4 regions of the Pectobacterium araliae genome follow, and region 2 is predicted to be linked to each of the others. Evidence: predicted binding sites of a transcription regulator. Region 2 holds the regulator's gene; each other region holds the start of a gene.
The links. The regulator CRP, encoded in region 2, controls carbon source genes, mostly activating them, when cyclic AMP is high. The targets are predictions, from matches to a motif close to ATGTGANNNNNNTCACAT.

Region 1 (3,607 bases), 1.1 Mb from region 2:
ATAATCCGTCACAATCGGTTGGCGCTTACACCGATGATGCCGTGGTAACGAGTACGATTAAGGCCAAACTGTTGGCGGATGACATTGTTCCGTCCCGTAAAGTGAAAGTCGAAACTCAGGAAGGCGTTGTGCTATTGAGTGGCACAGTGGATAACAAAGCGCAGTCCGACCGTGCAGAGAGTATTGCGAAGGCCGTTGACGGTGTGAAAAGCGTCAAGAATGACCTGACAGTTAAATAATAGCCATTTCACACGGGGTTATCCGTCATCGCGGATAACCTTATTAAATCCGCACTATAAAACACCACCTGTGGATACGCAGTCAGGACGCACGAAGCGCGTCAGGATGACCACCATGATTTTCCATTTTGTCTGGTAAGGAGAGCGTATGTTTCGTTGGGGCATTATATTCTTAGTTATCGCACTGATCGCGGCAGCGCTAGGTTTCGGCGGGTTGGCCGGTACGGCAGCTGGCGCGGCGAAAATCGTCTTTGTCGTCGGTATTATTCTGTTTCTGGTTAGCTTGTTCACGGGTCGGAAGCGGCCGTAGCACCGCACATTTATACATTCGTCATACAGAGCACACAGCCGCGCCACGCGGCTGTCATATTTTATCGGCACACTATCTTTTACTGATGCTACCCGCGTATTTGCTGCATTTCGACAGTTTATCAGGAGGTTTGTGATGAATAGCGATATCATTGTTGGCAAATGGAAACAGTGGAAAGGGAACTTTCTGGCGCTGTGGGCCGATTGGTTTGACAGCGACTGTGCCTGGCTGGAAGGAAGTAACGATTACCTGTCCGGTGTCTTGCAAGAGGGTTACGGAAAAGCGCACGAAGAGGTATCCTCAGATAAAACCACGTTACACTGAGGCCTCACCGCAACGACAGGTTCGATTCTGCCATGAGGCTTTGGCAGGATAGTTCTTTGGCGTAGATTAGGTCGCCTCATCCAGACGGACCTAATTTTGACGGAGAGAAGCGACGTGCCCGCTGAACGATACCGTTTTATCGATACCCACTGCCATTTTGATTTCCCCTTATTCTATGATGACGCACCGGAAAGCTTGCGTCTGGCGCAAGACGCGGGAGTTGATCGCATCATCATTCCTGCCGTGGCTGCTCAGCATTTTGAGCGTGTATTGACGCTCACTCGTACTTATTCACCGCTCTATGCCGCACTGGGCCTTCACCCGCTTTATATCGCCGAGCATCAGGAGAGCGACCTGCTCCGTCTGGAAGACGAACTGCGCCAGTTGCCCGCCAAACTGGTGGCGGTGGGGGAGATTGGGTTGGATCTCACTATGCCAGAACCGCAGTTTGAGCGGCAGTTTACCTTCCTTGAGGCTCAACTTCGGCTGGCGAAAAAATACGATCTCCCGACGATCTTGCACTCGCGACGTAGCCACGACAGGCTGGCGCAATTACTGCGTCGTATCGATGTGCCGCGTACCGGCGTGGTTCACGGGTTTGCAGGCAGCCTGGCACAGGCGCAGGCCTTTATCCGGCTGGGCTATTACATCGGCGTAGGGGGAACCATAACCTATGACCGAGCGAATAAAACGCGTCAGGCAATCGCGCAACTGCCGTTAGATCGGTTGCTGCTGGAAACCGACGCCCCTGATATGCCGATGAGCGGCTATCAGGGGCAACCAAACCGACCCGAACGTATTTCGTGTGCGTTTCAAACGCTATGTGAGCTACGGGCTGAATCGCCTGAGGTGATAGCGGAGGCACTCTGGCAGAATTCGTTTAGGCTGTTTGGGCGGCTCACTCCGGCGTAACACGGCTGTTGTTAGTGAACGGCCTGTTACGCCACGATCGTTCCCCAAGCGGAAGGACGTACTGCTTCTGCTTTTCTGTTATTTCTGTGCGACAACAGGCAGAACAGCCATTTCGATTTCATATACCAATCATTAAATTGTGACGTAGATCACTATTATGTGTTTTGGACTGTTCGATGTTGTATGTATTTGTGACATAAATTAGCGACCTTCACGAGCCTATCTCTATAATCAGCTCGCCAGAGCGTTATTTTGCTCTGGCGGCTGATTTTTATTTTTGCTCTCACTTTTTCACGCGTTATAGGGAACTACACATGCAACTCGTTATGAGTCTCATCGGCATGATTGTTCTGATACTGTGCGCGGTTATGCTGTCCAATAACCGTAAAGCTATCAGATTGCGCACCGTAGCCGGTGCTTTCATTCTTCAGATCGGTATTGGTGCGCTGGTGCTGTATGTACCAGTAGGCCGCAAGATTCTGGAAGGGTTGACGGGCGGTGTAGCAAACGTTATCGCCTATGGAAATCAAGGCGTGTCGTTCATGTTTGGCGGTCTGGTCTCCGACAAAATGTTCGAAGTATTTGGCGGTGGTGGCTTTGTTTTTGCACTCCGCGTCTTGCCGATTATCGTCTTTTTCTCTTCTCTTATCGCCGTGTTGTACTACATGGGCATTATGCAGATAGTCATCAAGGTACTCGGTGGCGGATTACAGAAACTGCTGGGAACCTCCCGTACTGAATCGCTCTCTGCGACGGCCAATATCTTTGTCGGTCAAACGGAAGCGCCTCTGGTGGTCCGTCCGTATATTGCCAACATGACGCAGTCAGAACTGTTTGCGGTGATGTGTGGTGGGTTGGCATCGATTGCTGGTGCCGTGATGGCGGGTTATGCCCAGATGGGCGTGCCGTTGGAATACCTGATTGCGGCGTCCTTCATGGCGGCTCCGGGCGGGTTACTGTTTGCCAAACTGATGGTGCCGGAAACGGAAAAAACGCACGACCATGATGAAATGGTTGGGTTTGTCGATGAAGACGATCGCCCAGCTAACGTCATCGATGCGGCGGCAAGCGGTGCCGCTTCCGGTATGCAGTTGGCGCTGAATGTGGGGGCGATGCTACTGGCATTTATCGCCTTGATCGCCGTGTTGAACGGTATTCTGGGCGGCATTGGCGGCTGGTTTGACTATCCGCAGCTGTCACTGGAACTGATTCTGGGCTGGTGCTTTGCGCCTGTCGCGTTCCTGATTGGTATTCCCTGGAGTGAAGCGACCGTTGCGGGTTCGTTCATTGGGCAGAAACTGATCGTCAACGAGTTCGTTGCTTACCTGAATTTCAGTGAATATCTGAAAGCGGATGAGGTGGTGCAGGCCGCGGGCTTGCAGGTTCTGTCGGATCATACCAAAGCGGTGATTTCGTTTGCACTGTGCGGCTTTGCTAACCTTTCGTCTATTGCTATTCTTATTGGAGGTTTGGGCAGTATGGCACCGACTCGGCGTCAGGATATTGCCCGCTTTGGTTTGAAAGCGGTTGCGGCAGGTACGCTTTCTAACCTGATGAGCGCCTGCATTGCAGGGTTCTTTTTGGCTTTGTAAATGTAACCAGGCATTCTTGCAGTAGCGAGATGATGGGCGGCGAAAGTCGCCCATTGTTCGTTTATGCCCCTACATTTTTCATGGTTTAAGCGTGGCTTGCGCAGCATTTACCGAATGCGGGTGCGATATGCTTGCCTGAGTGGAGCAACATGCTTTCTGCTTTTATTGATGATGTTGAATGGATTTCTTTTCCACGGGCAACGGACGGTGCCGCCTACCCAGGTATTACT
Region 2 (3,607 bases):
GGACATCAGCTTTTGGATAATTTCCTTAAAATTTAATCGTGTAGAAAGTTATTCTCTTCATCGGCTGATTTAATATTGCCTGTTATTGATTTTCTATGCATATTTATTGACTATATTTTCATTTCTGACGTAATGGACAGCAGAGTGAGGCAGCAAATGGCAGTAGAGCAGAAAGCAGTGACACGGGATACCCACGATAAGGTTATTTTGCCGGTTTATGCACCCGCGAAGTTTGTACCCGTGAAAGGTAAGGGGAGCCGTGTCTGGGATCAGGACGGCCGAGAATATATCGATTTCTCCGGTGGTATCGCGGTCACGGCGCTCGGTCACTGCCATCCTGCGCTGGTTAATGCGTTACAGCAGCAGGGCGAAAAACTGTGGCATACCAGCAATATTTTCACCAATGAACCTGCGCTACGCCTCGCCAGCAAACTGATCGATGCCACTTTTGCCGATCGCGTGTTCTTTGTTAACTCTGGTGCAGAGGCTAACGAAGCCGCCTTTAAGCTGGCGCGTTACTATGCGGTTAAACGCCATAGTCCGTATAAAACCAAGATCATCGCCTTCTACAATGCGTTCCATGGCCGGACGCTGTTCACCGTTTCAGTTGGCGGACAGCCTAAGTATGCCGATGGCTTCGGGCCTAAGCCTGCCGATATCGTGCACGTTCCGTTCAACGATCTCGCTGCCGTTAAAGCAGTGATGGACGATCACACCTGCGCGGTTGTACTCGAACCCATTCAGGGGGAAGGCGGAATTACCCCCGCTACGCCTGAATTTTTGCAGGGTGTTCGTGACTTGTGCGATCAACATAAAGCGCTGCTGGTGTTTGATGAAGTGCAGAGTGGGATGGGACGTACTGGTAAATTATTTAGCTATATGCACTATGGTATTACGCCGGACATCCTGACGACGGCTAAAGCGTTGGGCGGTGGTTTCCCGATTAGCGCGATGCTGACGACGGAAGAGATCGCTTCAGCGATGACGGTTGGGGTGCATGGAACCACCTATGGCGGCAACCCGCTGGCTTGTGCTGTGGCGGAAGCCGCGCTGGATATCATCAACACGCCAGAAGTGCTATCGGGCGTAGCGGATCGTCACGATCGTTTTGTCAGTGAACTGGAGAAAATCAATCAGCAGTACGGCGTATTTGATCAGGTTCGCGGGATGGGGCTGCTGTTGGGGGCAGAGCTGAAACCGCAGTGGCATGGCCGCGCGGGCGAGTTCCTGGCGGCGGCAACGGCTCAAGGGCTGATGGTGCTGATGGCGGGGCCGAACGTCATCCGCTTTGTACCGTCTTTGATCATTGATGAAGACGATATTGCGCAGGGGATGGAGAAGTTCGCCAACGCTGTCGCGCAGGTCGTTAACGCAGCAAACTGAGTTACGCGCTTAAAAGAGTAGCGATAAAAAACGTAGGGTGGCGGCCACGGATGGCACGCCATAAAAAAAGCGTGAGGCCGAGGCTTCACGCTTTTTTGTTGGTAGGGTACAGCGACAGGGGTTTAGCGAGTGCCGTAAACGACAATCGTTTTACCGTGCGCAGAGATCAGGTTCTGGTCTTCTAACATTTTCAGAATGCGACCCACGGTTTCACGCGAGCAGCCAACGATTTGCCCAATTTCCTGACGGGTAATTTTAATTTGCATGCCATCTGGATGCGTCATGGCATCAGGTTGTTTTGCCAGGTTGAGTAATGTTTGGGCGATACGTCCGGTCACATCAAGGAAGGCGAGGTTGCCGACTTTCTCAGAGGTAACCTGAAGTCTGCTTGCCATTTGCGCAGACAGACGCATGAGGATATCCGGGTTAACCTGAATAAGCTGGCGGAATTTTTTATAGGAAATTTCAGCCACTTCACAGGCGGTTTTTGCCCGAACCCAGGCACTGCGTTCCTGACCTTCTTCAAACAGGCCGAGCTCACCAATAAAATCGCCCTGATTAAGGTAGGAAAGAATCATCTCCTTGCCTTCTTCATCTTTGATTAGCACTGCAACAGAGCCTTTCACGATGTAGTAAAGCGTTTCTGCTTTTTCACCTTGGTGAATCAGCGTGCTCTTCGATGGATACTTGTGGATATGACAATGGGAAAGGAACCATTCGAGAGTTGGGTCTGTCTGCGGTTTGCCGAGAACCATTCGCTATCATCCTCTGTTGTAATTCACTGCGCAAATTACAGGGGTCAGAGTTCCCTGTACGGCGTGTTTAACTGCTAAAAAAATAAAATTCAGTCTAGGCAGAATGACGTCAGGGAATATACTGGAACCACTGTACCCTTGATTTTGCGGTTACTGCCTTGCTGCACCGTAAACGTGGTTGGGTATGTCTGGCTACGTCATCATCTTCTTCGTTTCTGGCTTTGTCCAGAAAAGGTCTATTCTATTTTCGTTTTAACACAGCTTTAAGGATGTGTCTTGTGTTGTCTCGCTTCAGCATGACAAAGCTCTGATTAACGCTGGTTTTTGTACAGTAACGGTATAAATTTTCAAAAAATTTTTAGTGGAGAGGCATTATGCAGGCTCGGGTAAAATGGGTTGAAGGCTTAACGTTTTTGGGCGAATCCGCATCAGGGCATCAGGTATTGATGGACGGCAATTCCGGCGATAAAGCGCCGAGCCCGATGGAAATGGTGTTGATGTCCGTAGGGGGATGCAGTGCGATTGATGTGGTGTCGATTCTGCAAAAAGGTCGCAACGACGTGGCGGATTGTGAGGTGAAATTAACCTCAGAACGACGCTCTGAAGCGCCGCGCTTATTTACCCATATCAATCTGCATTTTATCGTGACGGGAAAAGGGTTGACCGATAAAGCCGTCGAACGAGCCGTTGCCCTGTCAGCGGAAAAATACTGCTCTGTGGCATTGATGCTGGGCAAAGCCGTTGAGGTGACGCACAGTCACGAAATTAGAGTGCTGGCCTAATCCTTTTCTCTGGGCACTAATTCTGGTCACTTAAGCCTGTTATAAGGGGAAACACAGGGGGAGGTTCCCATGGGGAGGCCTCACCCCTGTGGTCGGCCCGCGTATCTCGGTGCTTATTCGATGGCTTTCCCTTCTATCAGCCGCTGCACCAGCGGCGCCATGATGAGTTCCATTGCCAGCCCCATCTTCCCGCCAGGAACGACTAACGTGTTGATGTGGGAGATAAACGAACCCTGTAGCATGGCGAGCAGATAGGGATAATCAATATTATCCAACCCTTGAAAATGAATGACGACGAAGCTTTCGTCCAGTGAAGGGATAGACTTAGCGGCAAACGGGTTAGAGGTATCCACGGTAGGCACGCGCTGGAAGTTGATGTGTGTGCGAGAGAACTGTGGCGTGATATAGGTGATGTAGTCTTCCATCGAGCGGACGACGGAATCCATCACCGCTTCACGCGAGTGACCGCGCTCATTGACGTCACGAATCAGCTTTTGAATCCACTCCAGGTTGACGATCGGCACAACGCCGACGAGCAAGTCGACATGCTGCGCCACATTGTTTTGTTCGGTGAACACACCACCATGTAGCCCTTCGTAGAACAGAATATCAGTGGGTTCCGGCATGGGTTCCCACGGTGTGAATGTCCCAGGAACCTGATTGTAGGGAATCGCTTCATCATAGGTG
Region 3 (3,607 bases), 350 kb from region 2:
AACGACGTGGCGCTGCGCCATCACGACGTTCGCCACCAGGCCGGCCGCCGCCACGACGTTCTGGCTGAGCGACTGCATCACCCAGCAATTGCATATTCATTGGTTTGTTCAGAATACGCGTGCGGGTGAAATGTGATAACAGATCGCCCGGCATACCTTTCGGCAGTTCGATCGTTGAGTGTGACCCGAACAGCTTAATGTTACCGATGTAACGGCTGCTGATATCCCCTTCGTTGGCGATAGCACCAACAATATGGCGAACTTCAACACCGTCATCACGACCCACTTCGATACGATACAGCTCCATCTCACCCGCATCGCGACGCTCACGACGCTGCGGACGATCACCTTCACGCGGTTCACGGGAATCACGCGGATCGCGGCGACGATCGCCACGTGAATCACCACGAGACTCATCACGATCGCGGAATTCACGACGAGGGCGAAATGCCGGATCTGGCGGCAGAATCAGAGGACGTTCGCCCTGTGCCATTTTCAGCAACGCGGCAGCCAGTGTTTCGATGTCCAACTCTTCCTGCGGTTGCAGTTTCGTCAACAGTGCGCGGTACATGTCCAGATCGCTGCTTTCCAGCTGTTGCTGTACTTTAGCTGCAAATTTAGCCAGACGGCGTTGACCCAGCAATTCTGCATTTGGCAATTCCACTTCTGGAATTGTCAGCTTCATTGTGCGCTCAACGTTGCGCAGCAGGCGACGTTCACGGTTTTCGACGAACAGCAGAGCACGGCCCGCACGACCTGCACGACCGGTACGGCCAATACGGTGAACGTAAGACTCGGAATCCATCGGGATATCGTAGTTCACTACCAGGCTGATACGCTCAACGTCCAGACCACGCGCCGCAACGTCGGTTGCGATCAGGATATCAAGACGGCCATCTTTCAGACGCTCCAACGTTTGCTCACGCAACGCCTGATTCATGTCACCATTCAGCGCGGCGCTGTTGTAACCGCTACGCTCCAAGGCTTCGGCCACTTCCAGCGTCGCATTCTTGGTACGAACGAAAATAATCGCCGCATCAAAATCTTCCGCTTCCAGGAAACGCACCAACGCTTCATTTTTACGCATACCCTGCACCGTCCAGTAGCTCTGGCTGATGTCTGGACGCGTAGTCACGCTTGATTGAATGCGAACTTCCTGCGGATCTTTCATGAAACGACGCGTAATGCGGCGAATCGCTTCCGGCATGGTTGCAGAGAACAGCGCAGTCTGATGTTCAGCAGGGATCTGAGCCATGATGTTTTCAACATCTTCGATGAAGCCCATACGCAGCATTTCATCCGCTTCATCCAGCACCAAACCACTCAGGTTGGACAGATCCAGCGTACCGCGTTTAAGGTGGTCCAGCAGACGACCAGGAGTACCCACAACGATCTGTGCTCCCCCACGCAAAGCGCGCAGTTGAACGTCATAACGCTGGCCGCCGTACAGGGCAACAACATTAACGCCGTGCATATGCTTGGCAAAATCATTACAGGCTTCAGCAACCTGAACAGCTAACTCGCGGGTTGGAGCCAGCACCAGCATCTGCGGTGCTTTTAACTCAGGTTTTAAATTATTGAGTAATGGCAGAGCAAAAGCCGCAGTTTTACCGCTACCGGTCTGTGCCATACCCAGCACATCACGACCGTTCAGCAAGTGAGGAATACATTCAGCCTGAATCGGCGATGGTTTTTCATAGCCCAGATCGGTCAGGGCATTAATAATAGGAGCAGACAGCCCCAAATCGGAAAAAGAAGTAAATAAATCAGTCATGTACACGTGCCTCATTAAACATGGCGGCCAGTCTACATAACTCGTCGTGAAAATTTTCAGTCATTTTCATTGAAAAGTGTGAACCGGCTCAAATTGGATTAAAAAGCGAACAAAAAAGCCCTCACCCGTGAAGGTGATAACCGAAGTTTTTCAGGCTGATTACGTGTTCGTCAGCTATTGCTGGTCCGATCCTGATAGGTCGTCTTGCTCTTGGCCTAATAGCGCCAATTCCAACAATGCATAGCGGTGCTCAACAAAGTTATGGACGTTGTTAGCAACCGTCAGCTTGAACAGCGCCAAAGCGGTGTTCTTGTCCCCCAGACTTAGGTAGTGCTTACCTAAATAGAAGTCAGTTTCACTGAGATGCTCAGCGAGCGAAGTGTTATCCGTAGCTTCTTCCTGTAAACGCTGCATCAGTGTTTTTTCACTAATACTGCCCAGGTAGAATTCGACAATATTCCATCCCCAAGGCCCTTTCTTGGCGTCGTCATAGCGTTTCTTCAACGCAATTTTGGCCGTCTCTGGATTGATTTCTCGCTCCACAAGATACAGCCATAACGAACGGAAAGGATCATTCGGATCGTCTCGATAAAACGCCAGCAGATCATCCTGCGCTAACAGATAGCGACCGCCATAATACAAAGCGATGCCACGGTTTAAACGCGCGTAATTGTAAGTTGGATCAAGCTCTAGTACAGAATCAAACGCTTCATAGGCAGCATCAAAATTGCCTGCCTGCGTTAAATAGATACCCAAATAGTTAAAAACTTCTGGAATATCAGGGCGGATCGTCAGCGCTTGTGAAAAATCATTCCGCGCCAATGCCCGTAACCCGAGGCTATCATACAGCACTCCGCGCTCATATAATAGCTGTGCTCGCTCATCATCGGTTAATGCCCGGCTTGCAAGGATTTGTTCCATGCGTGCCAGAATCACTTCCTGCTGCAAAGTCGGCTGTAACGGAATCGCCAATACTGCGTCTTTACGCCAATCCGTGTTGCTGCATCCTGCCAGCATGAGTGCTGTTGCAACATAACACCAGCGCAAGAAAGGCTTCATTTCCCACTCCCGAAGACAAACATTGGATGAACATCCTGTCCCGGACTGCTCAACGCAAGGACATCCATGCCCTTACGATATACGCAACACCTTGCCATAATCAGGCAAGGTGCCATAGGACTGTTTTCTAACAGTCGTTATTCCTCAGAAGACGGGGCTGCCGCTTCCTGAGTTGGCGCATTGGCTTCTTTGATGCTCAAGCGCACGCGGCCCTGACGATCAACTTCCAGAACCTTGACTGGCACTTCCTGCCCCATTTGCAGGTAGTCAGTCACTTTCTCTACACGCTTGTCGGCGATCTGAGAAATATGCACCAGGCCTTCTTTACCGCCGCCAATAGCGACGAAAGCACCAAAATCAACGATACGGGTAACTTTACCCTGATACACGCGGCCAACTTCGATCTCGGCAGTGATTTCTTCAATACGACGAATCGCATGTTTTGCTTTTTCGCCGTCAGTTGAAGCGATCTTCACTGTACCATCGTCTTCGATTTCGATCGTCGTGCCTGTTTCTTCGGTCAGAGCACGGATCACTGAACCACCTTTACCGATCACATCTTTGATCTTATCGGTGCTGATTTTGATGGTATGAATACGCGGTGCGAATTCGGAGATATCGCCACGCGGCGTGCTGATTGCCTGCTCCATCACACCCAGAATGTGCAAACGCGCACCTTTGGCTTGATTCAAAGCAACCTGCATGATCTCACGGGTAATCCCTTCGATCTTGATATCCATTTGCAGCGCGGTGATACCTTCACGGCTACCAGCA
Region 4 (3,607 bases), 1.6 Mb from region 2:
ACTTTGCTTCACTAACGGCAAAGGCGCCAGTAAGAAAGCGGCTCTGGCTTCTGCGTTAGGCGAGTATTTCGAGCGCCTGTCCACCAACTATTTTTTTGCTGATTTCTACCTCGGCAAAACTATCGCTAGCGGTGATTTCGTTCACTATCCGAATGAAAAATGGTTCCCGATCCCGGAAGACGATACTCTGCCGGAAGGGATTTTGGATGCTCGCCTACACCTGTTTTACGATCCTGAACAGGAACTGAGTGCTAGCGATCTGATCGATCTGCAATCCGGCAATGCCGACAGAGGTATTTGCGCGCTGCCATTTACCCGTCAGTCCGATCAGCAAACCGTCTATATTCCGATGAATATCATCGGTAACCTGTACGTTTCTAACGGGATGTCCGCGGGTAACACAGCCAACGAAGCCCGTGTTCAGGGGCTGTCTGAAGTATTCGAGCGCAGTATCAAAAACCGCATCATTGCCGAATCCATCAGCCTGCCGGAAATCCCGCAAGAGGTGTTGAACCGCTACCCAGGCGTGGTCAAAGCTATTGCAACGTTGGAAAAAGAAGGTTTCCCGATTTTCTCTTACGATGCCTCACTGGGCGGAAAATATCCGGTCATCTGCGTGGTGCTGTTTAATCCCGCCAACGGCACCTGCTTTGCCTCCTTCGGCGCCCACCCTGACTTCGGCGTAGCGCTGGAGCGTACCGTCACCGAACTGCTGCAAGGCCGCGGCCTGAAAGATCTGGATGTCTTCACTCCGCCGACGTTTGATGATGAAGAAGTGGCCGAGCACGCTAATCTGGAAACCCACTTTATCGATTCCAGCGGCCTGATCTCCTGGGATATGTTCAAAAAAGAGGCAGATTATGAATTTGCTGACTGGAGCTTTAAAGGGTCAACAGAAGAAGAATTCGCCACGCTGATGGCGATCTTCAAGCAGGAAGATAAAGAGGTCTACATTGCTGACTATGAGCATCTGGCTGTTTATGCCTGCCGTATCATCGTACCAGGAATGTCGGACATCTATCCTGCTGACGATCTGCTGTTGGCCAATAACAGCATGGGTGCTCATCTGCGTGACACGCTGTTGGCTCTGCCTGACAGCAAATGGGAACAAGAAGCGTATCTGACATTGTTACAACAGTTGGATGACGAAGGGCTGGATGACTTCACCCGCGTACGCGAGTTGCTTGGTATTGCCACCGGCAAAGATAATGGCTGGTTCACTCTGCGCGTTGGCGAATTGAAAGCCATGTTGGCGCTGGCCGGCGGCGACCTGGATCAGGCGCTGACTTGGACAGAATGGACGCAGGATTTCAACGATTCAGTCTTCAGCACACAACGCAGCAATTACTATCGTTGCCTGCAAACCCTGCTGCTGTTGGCGCTCGATCCTGAACGCAATCCCGCTGAATACTACGATGCCTTTACCAAAATGTACGGTAGTGAGACGGTTGATGTCGCCAGTGCCGCCGTTGCTGGCGAAGCGTGCTTCTACGGCCTGTTTGCCGTAGACGATACCTTTGCCTCTTTACCTGCGCATCAGTCACTGCTGGCGGCCTATGAAAAGCTGCAACAGGCGAAACGCCGTTATTGGCAGTCAAAATAATGTCTACGCTCTGTTGTAAATAACCCCAATAGCCCTTCATTTAAAAGGGCTATTTTGTTGTCTGAAGGACAATATTTTATTATTCGTGATGCATAATCAGAATATTGTTATTGAATGGTGAATTTTTAATTAAATTACCTCGACAAGGCGGTACTGAAATTCTACAAAACATGATTTTCATTAACGCTAAATCGGTAGGTTTAACGTCTATCATTCAACTCTTTTTGTAAAAATTAAAATATTTTTTTACCATAATATTCAATATATTACCCATTAAATCACAGTATCCCACCCTCCCCATCACCCCGTTAATTTCTTGCAATATGATCCACGTCAAATTTTGCCGTATACTGCTTTGTTAGTATCTCAACGCTGATAAATTTTAAGAGAGAGTTAGTGTGAAAGCTGACAACCCCTTCACTCTATTACTACCGGCCGCTATGGCAAAAGTTGCTGAAGACGCCGGAGTCTATAAAGCTACCAAACAACCGTGCACGACGTTTTATTTAGCGATCACTGCGGGTGTATTTATTTCGATCGCCTTCGTCTTTTATATTACGGCTACCACAGGGACAGCGACGATTCCTTTCGGCATCGCGAAATTGATCGGGGGCATTTGTTTCTCCCTTGGTCTCATGCTGGTTGTCGTCTGCGGCGCAGACTTGTTTACCTCAACTGTTCTCATCGTGATTGCTAAAGCCAGTGGACGTATTACCTGGAAGCAACTAGCCTGTAACTGGGCTAATGTTTATGTCGGCAACCTGATTGGCGCGCTTTTCTTCGTTGGACTTATTTGGTTCTCAGGAGAGCATATGGTCGCAAACGGTGCATGGGGTCTGAACGTTCTGCAAACGGCTGAGCACAAGCTTGAGCATACATTTGTTGAAGCATTGTGCTTGGGTATCTTAGCTAATCTGATGGTTTGTCTGGCCGTATGGATGAGCTACTCTGGTCGTACGCTTACAGACAAAATGTTTGCCATGATTCTGCCTGTCGCGATGTTCGTTGCCAGCGGCTTTGAGCACAGCATCGCCAACATGTTCATGATTCCTATGGGCATCGTTATCAAAAATTTTGCGACCCCGGAATTCTGGAATGCCATTGGCATGGTACCGTCTCAGTTTGAACATTTAACCGTTAGCCATTTCATTACCGATAACCTGATTCCCGTCACCCTAGGGAATATCATCGGCGGCGGCGTAATGGTCGGTTTGACATATTGGGTAATTTATTTGCGCGGTGGAGACAAGCACCACTAAGGTGCTATCGGCCGCAACGTCGGGTTTTAAGAAATCCATATCAAAGGTAGGTGTAAAATGACCGAGCTGAATGAAAAATTGGCCAATGCATGGCAAGGCTTTAGCAAAGGTGAATGGCAGGATAACGTCAACGTTCGTGACTTTATCCAGAAAAACTACACGCCGTATGAAGGTGATGAGTCTTTCCTGGCTGGCGCAACTCAAGCGACCTCAGCGCTGTGGGACAGCGTCATGGAAGGCATCAAACAGGAAAACCGTACTCATGCGCCTGTTGATTTTGATACCAATGTTGCTGCAACTATCACGTCTCACGACGCGGGATACATCAACAAGGGTCTGGAAAAAATCGTTGGTTTGCAGACTGATGCGCCGTTGAAACGTGCGTTGATTCCATTTGGCGGCATCAAAATGGTTGAAGGTTCATGCAAAGTTTACGGTCGTGAACTGGATCCTCAACTGAAAAAAATCTTCACCGAGTACCGCAAAACGCATAACCAAGGCGTGTTCGATGTTTACACTCCAGACATCCTGCGTTGTCGTAAGTCTGGCGTTCTGACTGGTCTGCCAGATGCTTATGGCCGTGGCCGTATCATCGGTGACTACCGTCGCGTTGCGCTGTACGGTATCGACTACCTGATGAAAGACAAGTTTGCTCAGTTCACTTCTCTGCAATCCAAACTGGAAAACGGTGAAGATCTGGAAGCAACAATCCGTCTGCGTGAAGAAATTGCCGATCAGCATCATG

Region 1: AACH44_RS17770 (NupC/NupG family nucleoside CNT transporter) is a predicted target of CRP. The motif match lies at 1,923-1,940, and genes of this name have one in related genera.
Region 3: yrbN (protein YrbN) is a predicted target of CRP. The motif match lies at 1,851-1,868, and genes of this name have one in related genera.
Region 4: focA (formate transporter FocA) is a predicted target of CRP. The motif match lies at 1,925-1,942, and genes of this name have one in related genera.

Annotation. Positions count from the first base shown of each region.
Region 1 is NZ_AP028908.1:3,925,609-3,929,215, reverse strand. Features, by position in the region: gene osmY (molecular chaperone OsmY) at 1-239, shown strand, start outside; gene AACH44_RS17785 (DUF1328 domain-containing protein) at 388-549, shown strand; gene AACH44_RS17780 (stress-response protein) at 685-873, shown strand; gene AACH44_RS17775 (TatD family hydrolase) at 988-1,785, shown strand; gene AACH44_RS17770 (NupC/NupG family nucleoside CNT transporter) at 2,100-3,377, shown strand; gene AACH44_RS17765 (4'-phosphopantetheinyl transferase family protein) at 3,527-3,607, shown strand, end outside.
Region 2 is NZ_AP028908.1:357,346-360,952, forward strand. Features, by position in the region: gene AACH44_RS01570 (aminodeoxychorismate synthase component II) at 1-36, shown strand, start outside; gene argD (bifunctional acetylornithine/succinyldiaminopimelate transaminase) at 157-1,383, shown strand; gene crp (cAMP-activated global transcriptional regulator CRP) at 1,506-2,138, opposite strand; gene AACH44_RS01585 (OsmC family protein) at 2,513-2,920, shown strand; gene AACH44_RS01590 (phosphoribulokinase) at 3,034-3,607, opposite strand, start outside.
Region 3 is NZ_AP028908.1:709,011-712,617, reverse strand. Features, by position in the region: gene AACH44_RS03200 (DEAD/DEAH family ATP-dependent RNA helicase) at 1-1,774, opposite strand, end outside; gene yrbN (protein YrbN) at 1,767-1,838, opposite strand; gene nlpI (lipoprotein NlpI) at 1,949-2,833, opposite strand; gene pnp (polyribonucleotide nucleotidyltransferase) at 2,971-3,607, opposite strand, start outside.
Region 4 is NZ_AP028908.1:1,940,158-1,943,764, reverse strand. Features, by position in the region: gene ycaO (30S ribosomal protein S12 methylthiotransferase accessory factor YcaO) at 1-1,603, shown strand, start outside; gene focA (formate transporter FocA) at 2,002-2,862, shown strand; gene pflB (formate C-acetyltransferase) at 2,920-3,607, shown strand, end outside.